2 regions of the Planococcus sp. APC 3906 genome follow, and region 2 is predicted to be linked to the other one. Evidence: a T-box and tRNA genes for the amino acid it is inferred to sense, from the RefSeq annotation. Region 2 holds a T-box; the other holds one or more tRNA genes.
What was found. A T-box is a leader RNA that pairs with one kind of tRNA and senses whether it is charged. The one in region 2 lies ahead of QMA09_RS03095 (valine--tRNA ligase), so its partner is inferred to be a tRNA-Val.
Positions count from the first base shown of each region.

Region 1: it has a tRNA-Val gene. The T-box ahead of QMA09_RS03095 (valine--tRNA ligase) is inferred to sense a tRNA for this amino acid. The anticodon was not compared.

Region 1 covers NZ_JASDCW010000012.1:7,462-11,662, forward strand. The annotation lists gene QMA09_RS08615 (Gfo/Idh/MocA family protein) at 1-150, opposite strand, end outside; gene QMA09_RS08620 (hypothetical protein) at 268-411, shown strand; gene QMA09_RS08625 (DNA-3-methyladenine glycosylase family protein) at 500-1,336, opposite strand; gene QMA09_RS08630 (thermonuclease family protein) at 1,434-2,144, shown strand; gene QMA09_RS08635 (2'-5' RNA ligase family protein) at 2,160-2,681, shown strand; tRNA gene QMA09_RS08640 (tRNA-Val) at 2,734-2,806, shown strand; gene QMA09_RS08645 (TRAP transporter permease) at 2,957-4,201, opposite strand, start outside.
Region 2 covers NZ_JASDCW010000003.1:84,969-89,169, reverse strand. The annotation lists gene QMA09_RS03095 (valine--tRNA ligase) at 1-2,130, opposite strand, end outside; T-box leader at 2,198-2,418, opposite strand; gene QMA09_RS03090 (AbrB family transcriptional regulator) at 2,441-3,490, opposite strand; gene hemL (glutamate-1-semialdehyde 2,1-aminomutase) at 3,659-4,201, opposite strand, start outside.

The DNA.
Region 1 (4,201 bases), on a different contig from region 2:
TATGGGAACGCCGTAAGTTTCATTCAAATAATCCAGCCGCTCCTGCTGCTCATCAAAAGCCGCTTTAATGTCCACTTTTCCTTCTTGTTGGATTTGCTTAATGATGCGTTCACCTACGATGCCCGCTCCGATCATACCGATTGAAATCATAATTCTCCCCTTTTCTGAAAGCCGAGTGGCTTATTTTCAATGTCCTTGTTTATTAGTGTAACCTTTCGGGGTATAGAATAGTCAAACAATTCAACTGGATTAGAGGAGGAATAGACGATGGAAAAACAAGCGAATTGGTGGGAACCTATTTTCTCAGGCGAACTTGAAGTCGGTATTGACAAAGACAAGATGGAAACAGCCGATCAGGAGTCCTTTCTGTATCATGCAGCTATCCCTTCCGACTTGGAGCAACAAGCATAATTGGCTAAGCTGATCATCAGACTTCGCAGCCACAGTACATAAAAACGCCTTTCCAGAAGCATCATGGAAAGGCGTTTTGCTTTGTTGTCTATTCGACGCTGCGCCAAAGATAAAGCGTCGCATAAGATAAATAAGGGCTCCATTCCGGCAAATGCTGCAGGATTTCTTCAGCTTTCGGCTTATCTGCCCGCGCCCATTGGATTTTCAAGGCATTCTGCAAGCCGATGTCCGCCAGCGGGAATAGATTCGGCCGGCCAAGGCCGAACATCAGAAAACTCTGTGCCGTCCATGGTCCGATGCCGCGGTATGAAACCAGCTCAGCCGCAGCCTCTTCATCTGATTTTTGTGCCAGCTCGTCCAAACGCAGAGTTCCGGACGCGACCGCCTGCGACAGGCCGATGACGTATTCCGCTTTACGTGTGCTGAATTGGAGCTTTCGCAGCTCTTCAGGCTGCAGCGCTGCGATTTTGCCGGGCTCCGGGTAAAACCACACCCCTTCCTTTTCATGGCCATAGGTCTGGACGAAGCGGCTGGAAAGTGTGTGGGCGAACGACAAATTCAATTGCTGGTGGATAATGCTTTTCATCAACGCCCCGTATAAGGAGAATTCACGCACCAATGGCGTCCCTTTATGCTGCTCGAATAAAAGCGCCAAGCTGGTGCCGCTGAAATGTTCTGCGACCGGCTCCAATGATTGATTGAAATGGAAAATTTCCGAGAGATGTTCCAATTGGCCCATCTCCATGCCTTCCAGTAAAAAAACGGGATTCTCGCTTGTGCCTTCAGCTTTCACGGCCACAATATTGCCTTCCGGCATGGGAATACGAACGAGCCGCTCAGAAAGCGACACCGCGTGGAGCGGGTCGAGTGACAGCCGTTCGAGCACCCGGTCAAAGTCGTAATAGAATGGTAGTGTCAAATGCATTGCGATCCCCCTCTTTTTTCAAAGTTAGCCGAATGTGTTCGGGTTTGCAAGCAGCATCCTTGGAAAATATAATGGAGGAATAGGAGATGGACTAACTATGAAAAAATTTGCTGGTTTACTGCTGCTGATAACAGCCCTTTCGGGATGCGGTCTCGTTGATTCCACGGATACGGCGGGAACTGAAGACCAAATCGACGTGGAAGTAAGCTCTGTCATCGACGGCGACACCATAAAAATCATGTACGAAGGCAAAGAAGAAACCGTTCGCTACCTATTGGTCGATACACCCGAGACCAACCATCCGCGGCTTGGCGAACAGCCGCTTGGAAAAGAGGCAACAGCGGAAAACAAGCGCATCATAAATTCCGGGGATATTTCGATCGAATTTGATGTCGGAGAACGTTTCGATGATTACGGCAGACTGCTTGCCTACATTTACGTAGACGGCGAAAGCGTCCAGGAACAGCTGCTGGAATCGGGTATGGCGCGTGTCGCTTACGTTTATCCCCCGAATACCCGCCACCTCGACGCTTTTGAACAAGTCGAGCAAAAAGCGAAAGATGCCGGAACCGGTATCTGGGAGTATGAAAATTATTCGACGAGCCGCGGCTTCAACTCGAATGCTTATGGAGGCACCACTCCACCGGCAGCAACTAATGACTGCCGGATCAAAGGCAACATCAACCGCAGCGGCAAGAAGATATACCATATGCCAGGAGAAGGTTCCTATGAACAAACCAATCCGGAAGAATGGTTCTGCACCGAACAAGAAGCACAGCAAGCCGGCTTCCAAAGCACCGGCCAATAATGGAGGAAGATATTGATGCAAGCAATCGTTTTAAGGTTCGACTACACAACGTCCAATAAAATAGAACACCTGCAAAAACAAGCGAATGCGGCGAGCCTCGACTCTACTGCGATGCTGCCGCCGCATATGACGTTGCAGGTATTTGAGCAAAACAATCCGGCTGACTTGAAAAATGCTCTTGCCCCTTTGGCTGAACAAACTGCACAATTGCCTCTGCAATTCGGCTCTCTTGGCTTTTTCAAGCAGCAAGGCGTATTCTACACAGCACCTGCATCTACTGACGCATTGAAAGTTTTCCACCAGGCCATCAACTTGGCGGCCCGCGACTTTACCGGCCAGCAGGATCATTATTTGCCGAACCATTGGGTGCCGCATGCGACAATCACAAAAAACATCGCTCCGCCATACTGGGGACCCATGTTCGCTCGCCTTTCCATGGAATTCGAACCGTTCAGCGGCAAAGCTGTCGCCATTGAATGTTGGTCGATCATGCAAGGAAAAGCACAAAACGATTGGAGTATTTTTCTTTCAGAATAGTTATTGACTTTTCACCAGGACGCGATATAATTATATTTGTCCTGGTAATTGAGATTCCTTAGCTCAGCTGGGAGAGCGCTACCTTGACAGGGTAGAGGTCGCTGGTTCGAGCCCAGTAGGAATCATAAGAGTACGAGAAAGAAAACGCGCAGCTTTCGAGCTTGCGCGTTTTTTTGTGTTTTATTGCTTTTGCACGATTATATATTCGAATAAAATTGATTTTGCGGTGAACACGCAAAAAAGCGCTGCTCCGATTTTGTCGGGCAGCGCTTTTCTTATGCTTCTATTGTTTTCGGTGTTTTCTTTTCGCGCGACATCCATTGCAGAACAAACAGGATGATGAACGAAATCGCTCCGATCGTATCGGTCACGCCTTCTGGGTAAATCAATGCCAAGCCTGTTGCGAACGCAATGATCCGTTCGATCCAGTTCAGCTTGCGGTACCAGAAGCCGATTAATCCAGCTCCGATGGCTATCATTCCGGTGAATGCTGTTATCAGCACCCAAATCAATTCCGGCAGGGTCGTGTCGATCATCAGCAGCGCTGGAGACAACACAAACATATACGGAATGATGAATGCAGCTGCTGCCAATTTGGCAGCGATAAAGCCCGTCTTGATCGGCTCTCCACCGGATATCCCTGAAGCGGCGAACGCAGCAAGCGCAACCGGCGGAGTGATATCGGCAATGATGCCGAAATAGAACACGAACAAATGGGCAGATAGCGCGACCACAATCGGTACGGCAGCGCCGACCGGCTCATCAATCATCAATAACGTGATGATTGCCGGTGCAGCGATCGTTGATGTGATAACGTAGTTCGCCGTTGTCGGCGACCCCATTCCGAGGACGATTGCCGCCAACATCGTAAAGAACAGCGTCAGCAGAATGTTTCCGCCTGAAGCGGAAACCAGGCCGTTTGCCAAGCTCAATCCGAGGCCGGTTTTAACGACCACCCCGACGATGATTCCGGCAGCGGCCGTTGCGGCTGCTACAGCAAGTGCAGTTCTTGCACCGTCAACCAATGCGTGGATCATGTCTTTAAAACTCAATCTTGTTTCTTTATTGAACGCACTGACAAGTATAGTCAGCAAAATGCCGTATAAAGCGGCGTGCATCGTCGGAATCCCGACAAGCAGGAAAACGATGATTGCTACAATCGGCAGCAATAGGTAAATTTTCTTCAAGACTTCTTTGCGGTCCGGCATCTCTTCTTTGCTCAAGCCTTTCAACCCGACCCGTTTCGCTTCAAAATGCGTCATGATCCAAACGCCGGTGAAATAGAGGATAGCAGGAATAGCAGCTGCTTTGGCAATTTCCCAATACGTAATGCCGCCGATGAACTCGACCATCAGGAATGCCGCGGCCCCCATGATTGGCGGCATGATTTGTCCGCCTGTCGAAGCGGCAGCCTCTACAGCGCCCGCAAATTCTTTTTTATAGCCTAATTTTTTCATCATTGGAATTGTATACGATCCCGATGTTACTACGTTTGCAACAGAACTCCCAGAAATCGTCCC
Region 2 (4,201 bases):
ATCGACAGTCGGCCAAGCGGCGATTGTGATCGACTCTCCCTGATGCGGCAGGTTCTGCCAGATTTCTTCCGTGATGAACGGCATGAACGGATGCAAGAGGCGCATTGTGTTGTCGAGTACGTAAGCGAGAACCGAACGCGTCATTTTCTTAGCGTCTTCGTCTGCGCCGTATAATGGCAACTTAGCCATCTCGATGTACCAGTCGCAGAAATCATCCCAGATGAAGTTATAGAGCGCACGGCCCACTTCGCCGAACTCGTAGCGTTCCGCTAAGTTCGTCACTTGTTCGATGGTTTCATTCAAACGCGTCAGAATCCATGAATCAGCGACCGAACGTTTTCCTGTAAGATCGATTTGATCGTAGGTCATGCCTTCCATATTCATCAAGGCAAAGCGGGAAGCGTTCCAGATTTTATTGGCAAAGTTCCAGATGCTTTCGACTTTTTCCATTGAGAAGCGCAGATCCTGCCCCGGGCTGGATGCCGTCGCGAGGAAGTAGCGCAGCGAATCCGCGCCGTATTCCGCGATGACGTCCATCGGGTCAACGCCGTTGCCGAGCGATTTCGACATCTTGCGGCCTTCCGCGTCGCGCACGAGGCCGTGGATCAATACGTCGTCGAACGGCTTTTCTTCCGTGAATTCAAGCGCTTGGAAAATCATGCGTGATACCCAGAAGTTGATGATGTCATAGCCGGTTACGAGCACATCGGTCGGGTAATAGCGTTTCAATTCGTCGCTGTCTTCCGGCCAGCCGAGCGTAGAGAACGGCCATAGCGCAGACGAGAACCACGTATCGAGCACGTCTTCGTCCTGCGTCCAGTTTTCAGCATCGGCCGGCGCTTCACTGCCAACGTAAATTTCGCCGGTTTCGTTATGGTACCAAGCCGGAATCTGATGTCCCCACCAAAGCTGGCGCGAGATGCACCAATCGCGGATGTTTTCCATCCAGTGCAAATACGTTTTCTCAAAACGTTCCGGTACGAAATTGACGCCGTCTTCGCCTTTTTGCAGGTCAACGGATTTCTGCGCCAATGGCTTCATATCAACGAACCATTGCGTCGACAGATACGGCTCGACTACCGCGCCGCTGCGTTCCGAATGGCCAACTGAATGCATATGCTCTTCAATTTTGAATAAAACACCCAAATCCTGCAAATCTTTGACGATCGCTTTGCGGCATTCGAAGCGGTCCATGCCTTCGTATTTGCCGGCATTTTCGTTCATCGAGCCGTCTTCGTGCATAACTAGCACGCGCTCGAGGTTGTGGCGGTTGCCGATCTCGAAATCGTTCGGGTCATGCGCCGGCGTGATTTTCACGGCGCCGCTGCCGAATTCCATGTCGACATAATCGTCTGCAACGATGTCGATTTCACGGCCGACAATCGGCAGGATGACTTTCTTGCCGATCAAGTGCTGATAGCGCTCGTCTTTCGGGTGAACGGCTACAGCTGTATCGCCGAGCATCGTTTCCGGACGCGTCGTCGCCACTTCAATCGAACCTGAACCGTCTGCCAGCGGGTAACGCATATGGTAGAATCCGCCCTGCACATCTTTGTAGATAACTTCGATATCGGAAATCGCTGTTTTCGTTGCCGGATCCCAGTTGATGATGTATTTGCCGCGGTAGATCAGTTTTTTCTCGTATAATTTAACGAAAACTTCCTGAACCGCTTTCGACAAGCCGGCATCCAATGTAAAACGTTCGCGGGAATAATCGAGGCCTAATCCAAGCTTCGACCATTGCTCGCGGATATGCGATGCGTATTCTTCTTTCCATTTCCATGATTCCTCAAGGAATTTCTCACGCCCAAGATCGTAGCGCGACTTGCCTTCTTCGCGCAGCTTGCCTTCCACTTTCGCCTGCGTTGCGATGCCGGCGTGGTCCATGCCCGGCAGCCACAAGGCGTCAAAGCCCTGCATGCGCTTCATGCGTGTTAGGATGTCCTGCAATGTCGTGTCCCAGGCATGGCCCAAGTGCAATTTGCCGGTAACGTTCGGCGGCGGAATCACAATGGTATACGGCGTTTTGCCGCTTTCGGGTTTCGCTTCGAAGAATTTTTGGTTGATCCACCATTCGTAGCGGCCTTTTTCAATGGCTTGCGGATCGTACTTGGTTGGCATTTCAGTCATTGGTATTCCTCCTCTTGTTTTATTCGCCTGAGCGGTGCTGCCGGAAAACAAAAAAACCCCTTCGTCTGAAAAGGACGAAGGAGTTGTTCGCGGTACCACCTTTATACCAAGCTGAAAAAGCCTTGGCGCTCAAGCCTGATAACGGATTTCACATCCGGTTTCCGCTACTCGAATTTCACGGGAACTGCTCCGAGGCGACATTCGAATGCTGGTCCATGGAAGCCTCGCACCAAACGGCTTCCTCTCTGACATGCACGCACATTCTACTATCCTCATCAACGCATTGACTATCTAATTGATTCTATTGTACTCAATTTCCGCTTTTAGCGTCAAGTTTTTTTACGATGATCGTCACAATCGGCGACGCAATCAGCAGAATAAAAAACAGGCGGAACAATTGGAAGCTCGTGATCAGCGCTACATCGCCGCCGGTCGCGAGCGCCGTGATCGCCATTTCCGCGATGCCGCCCGGAGCCGCACTCAGAAAGAAATCCAGGAAGATATAATCCGGCAAGAGTTTCGCGAGTATGTACGCAATAAATGCAGTGAAACTGATGAGGAGTACATTGTTCAAAACGATGGCTGCCCCTAAGCGGAAGGTCAGTTTGTCGCCAATGCGCTCCATCTGCAAGCCGAGCCCGGCGCCGATGCATACCTGCGCAAGCGCAATCAGCCAGTACGGCAAGTCGACAAGCAGCTCGCCTGTCACCGTCTGGACAATCGCCATCGTGAGAATCGGTGCAAGCAGTTCCGCTGCCGGGAAGCCAATACGCTTCATGCCGAGATAAAGGGTTCCTCCGACAGCGAGCGCGGCGAGGAATGCGAGCGGCGCGAATGTGAAAACACGCTCGCCTATCTCCCCTTCTTCCCTGCCGGTCAGGAAGACAGTAAGGAATGGGACGATCGTTACGACCATGAAGATGCGGATTGTCTGCATCATCGTCACGACCGCAATGTTTGCGGATTTCACTTCCTCCGCGATAACGACCATCTGCGCGAGCCCACCTGGAATCGACCCGAGGAGGCTTGTCGCTAATGATTCATCCACCATCTTCTTGAACAGGAGCCCAAGAAGGATCGATAAGCCGACGACCGATACCGTCATGAATGCCATATAGGGCAGGTCGAGCCACATCAGGAATACCGCATCGCGCGTGAATGATGCGCCGATCTGGACGCCGAGCATGACAAGCCCCGCCGTCCGCAGCCCTTTCGGCCAATACAGCTCCATTTTTGTGAATTGGCTGACGAGCAGCAGCGCAATCATCGGCCCGAGCAGCCACGGCAGGAACATGCCGATCGTTTCGAATAAAAAGCCTGCTGCGACAGCGATGAACGCTGTCCTTAAGAAAATCGCCATGTCCCCACCACCTTTCGTTTCCCGAAGGAGTTCTTTGTTCTATCGTACAGGAAAAAGAGTGGGAAATCTCGCGAATGGCGGAAAATCTTCGTTGAAGGATTTATTTGTGGCCTCATCCGCATGAAAAAAGCCCGGCCGCAAATTCTGCGGCCGAGCTGAAGATTTTATTTAGCGTGCCAGTTTTGCGAAGACCGTGTGGAATGCTTCGACGGTTTTAGCGATCTGTTCTTCGGTGTGAGCAGTCGACAAGAACATGCCCTCGAATTGGGAAGGCGGCAAATAAATGCCTTCTTCCGCCATCAAGCGGTAATAATCGGCGAACAAATCGGTGTCGGAAGTTTTCGCTGTTGCGAAGTCGACGACGGGTTCGTTGGTGAAGAAGAAACCGATCATCGAGCCGGCACGGTTGACTGTGTGCGGGATGTTGTATTTCTCAGCTGCAGCACGGAAGCCGGCTTCAAGCTGGTCGCCGCGTTCGATGAACGTGTCGTACGAGCTTTCATCCAGGCGCGATAAAGTCTCCAAGCCAGCCGTCATCGCAAGCGGATTGCCGGACAAGGTGCCCGCCTGGTAAATCGAACCGCTCGGTGCAACTTGCTGCATGATTTCACGCTTGCCGCCGAATGCGCCGACTGGCAAGCCGCCGCCGATGACTTTGCCGAGGCATGTCATGTCCGGCGTGACGCCGTAATAGCCTTGCGCGCAATGATA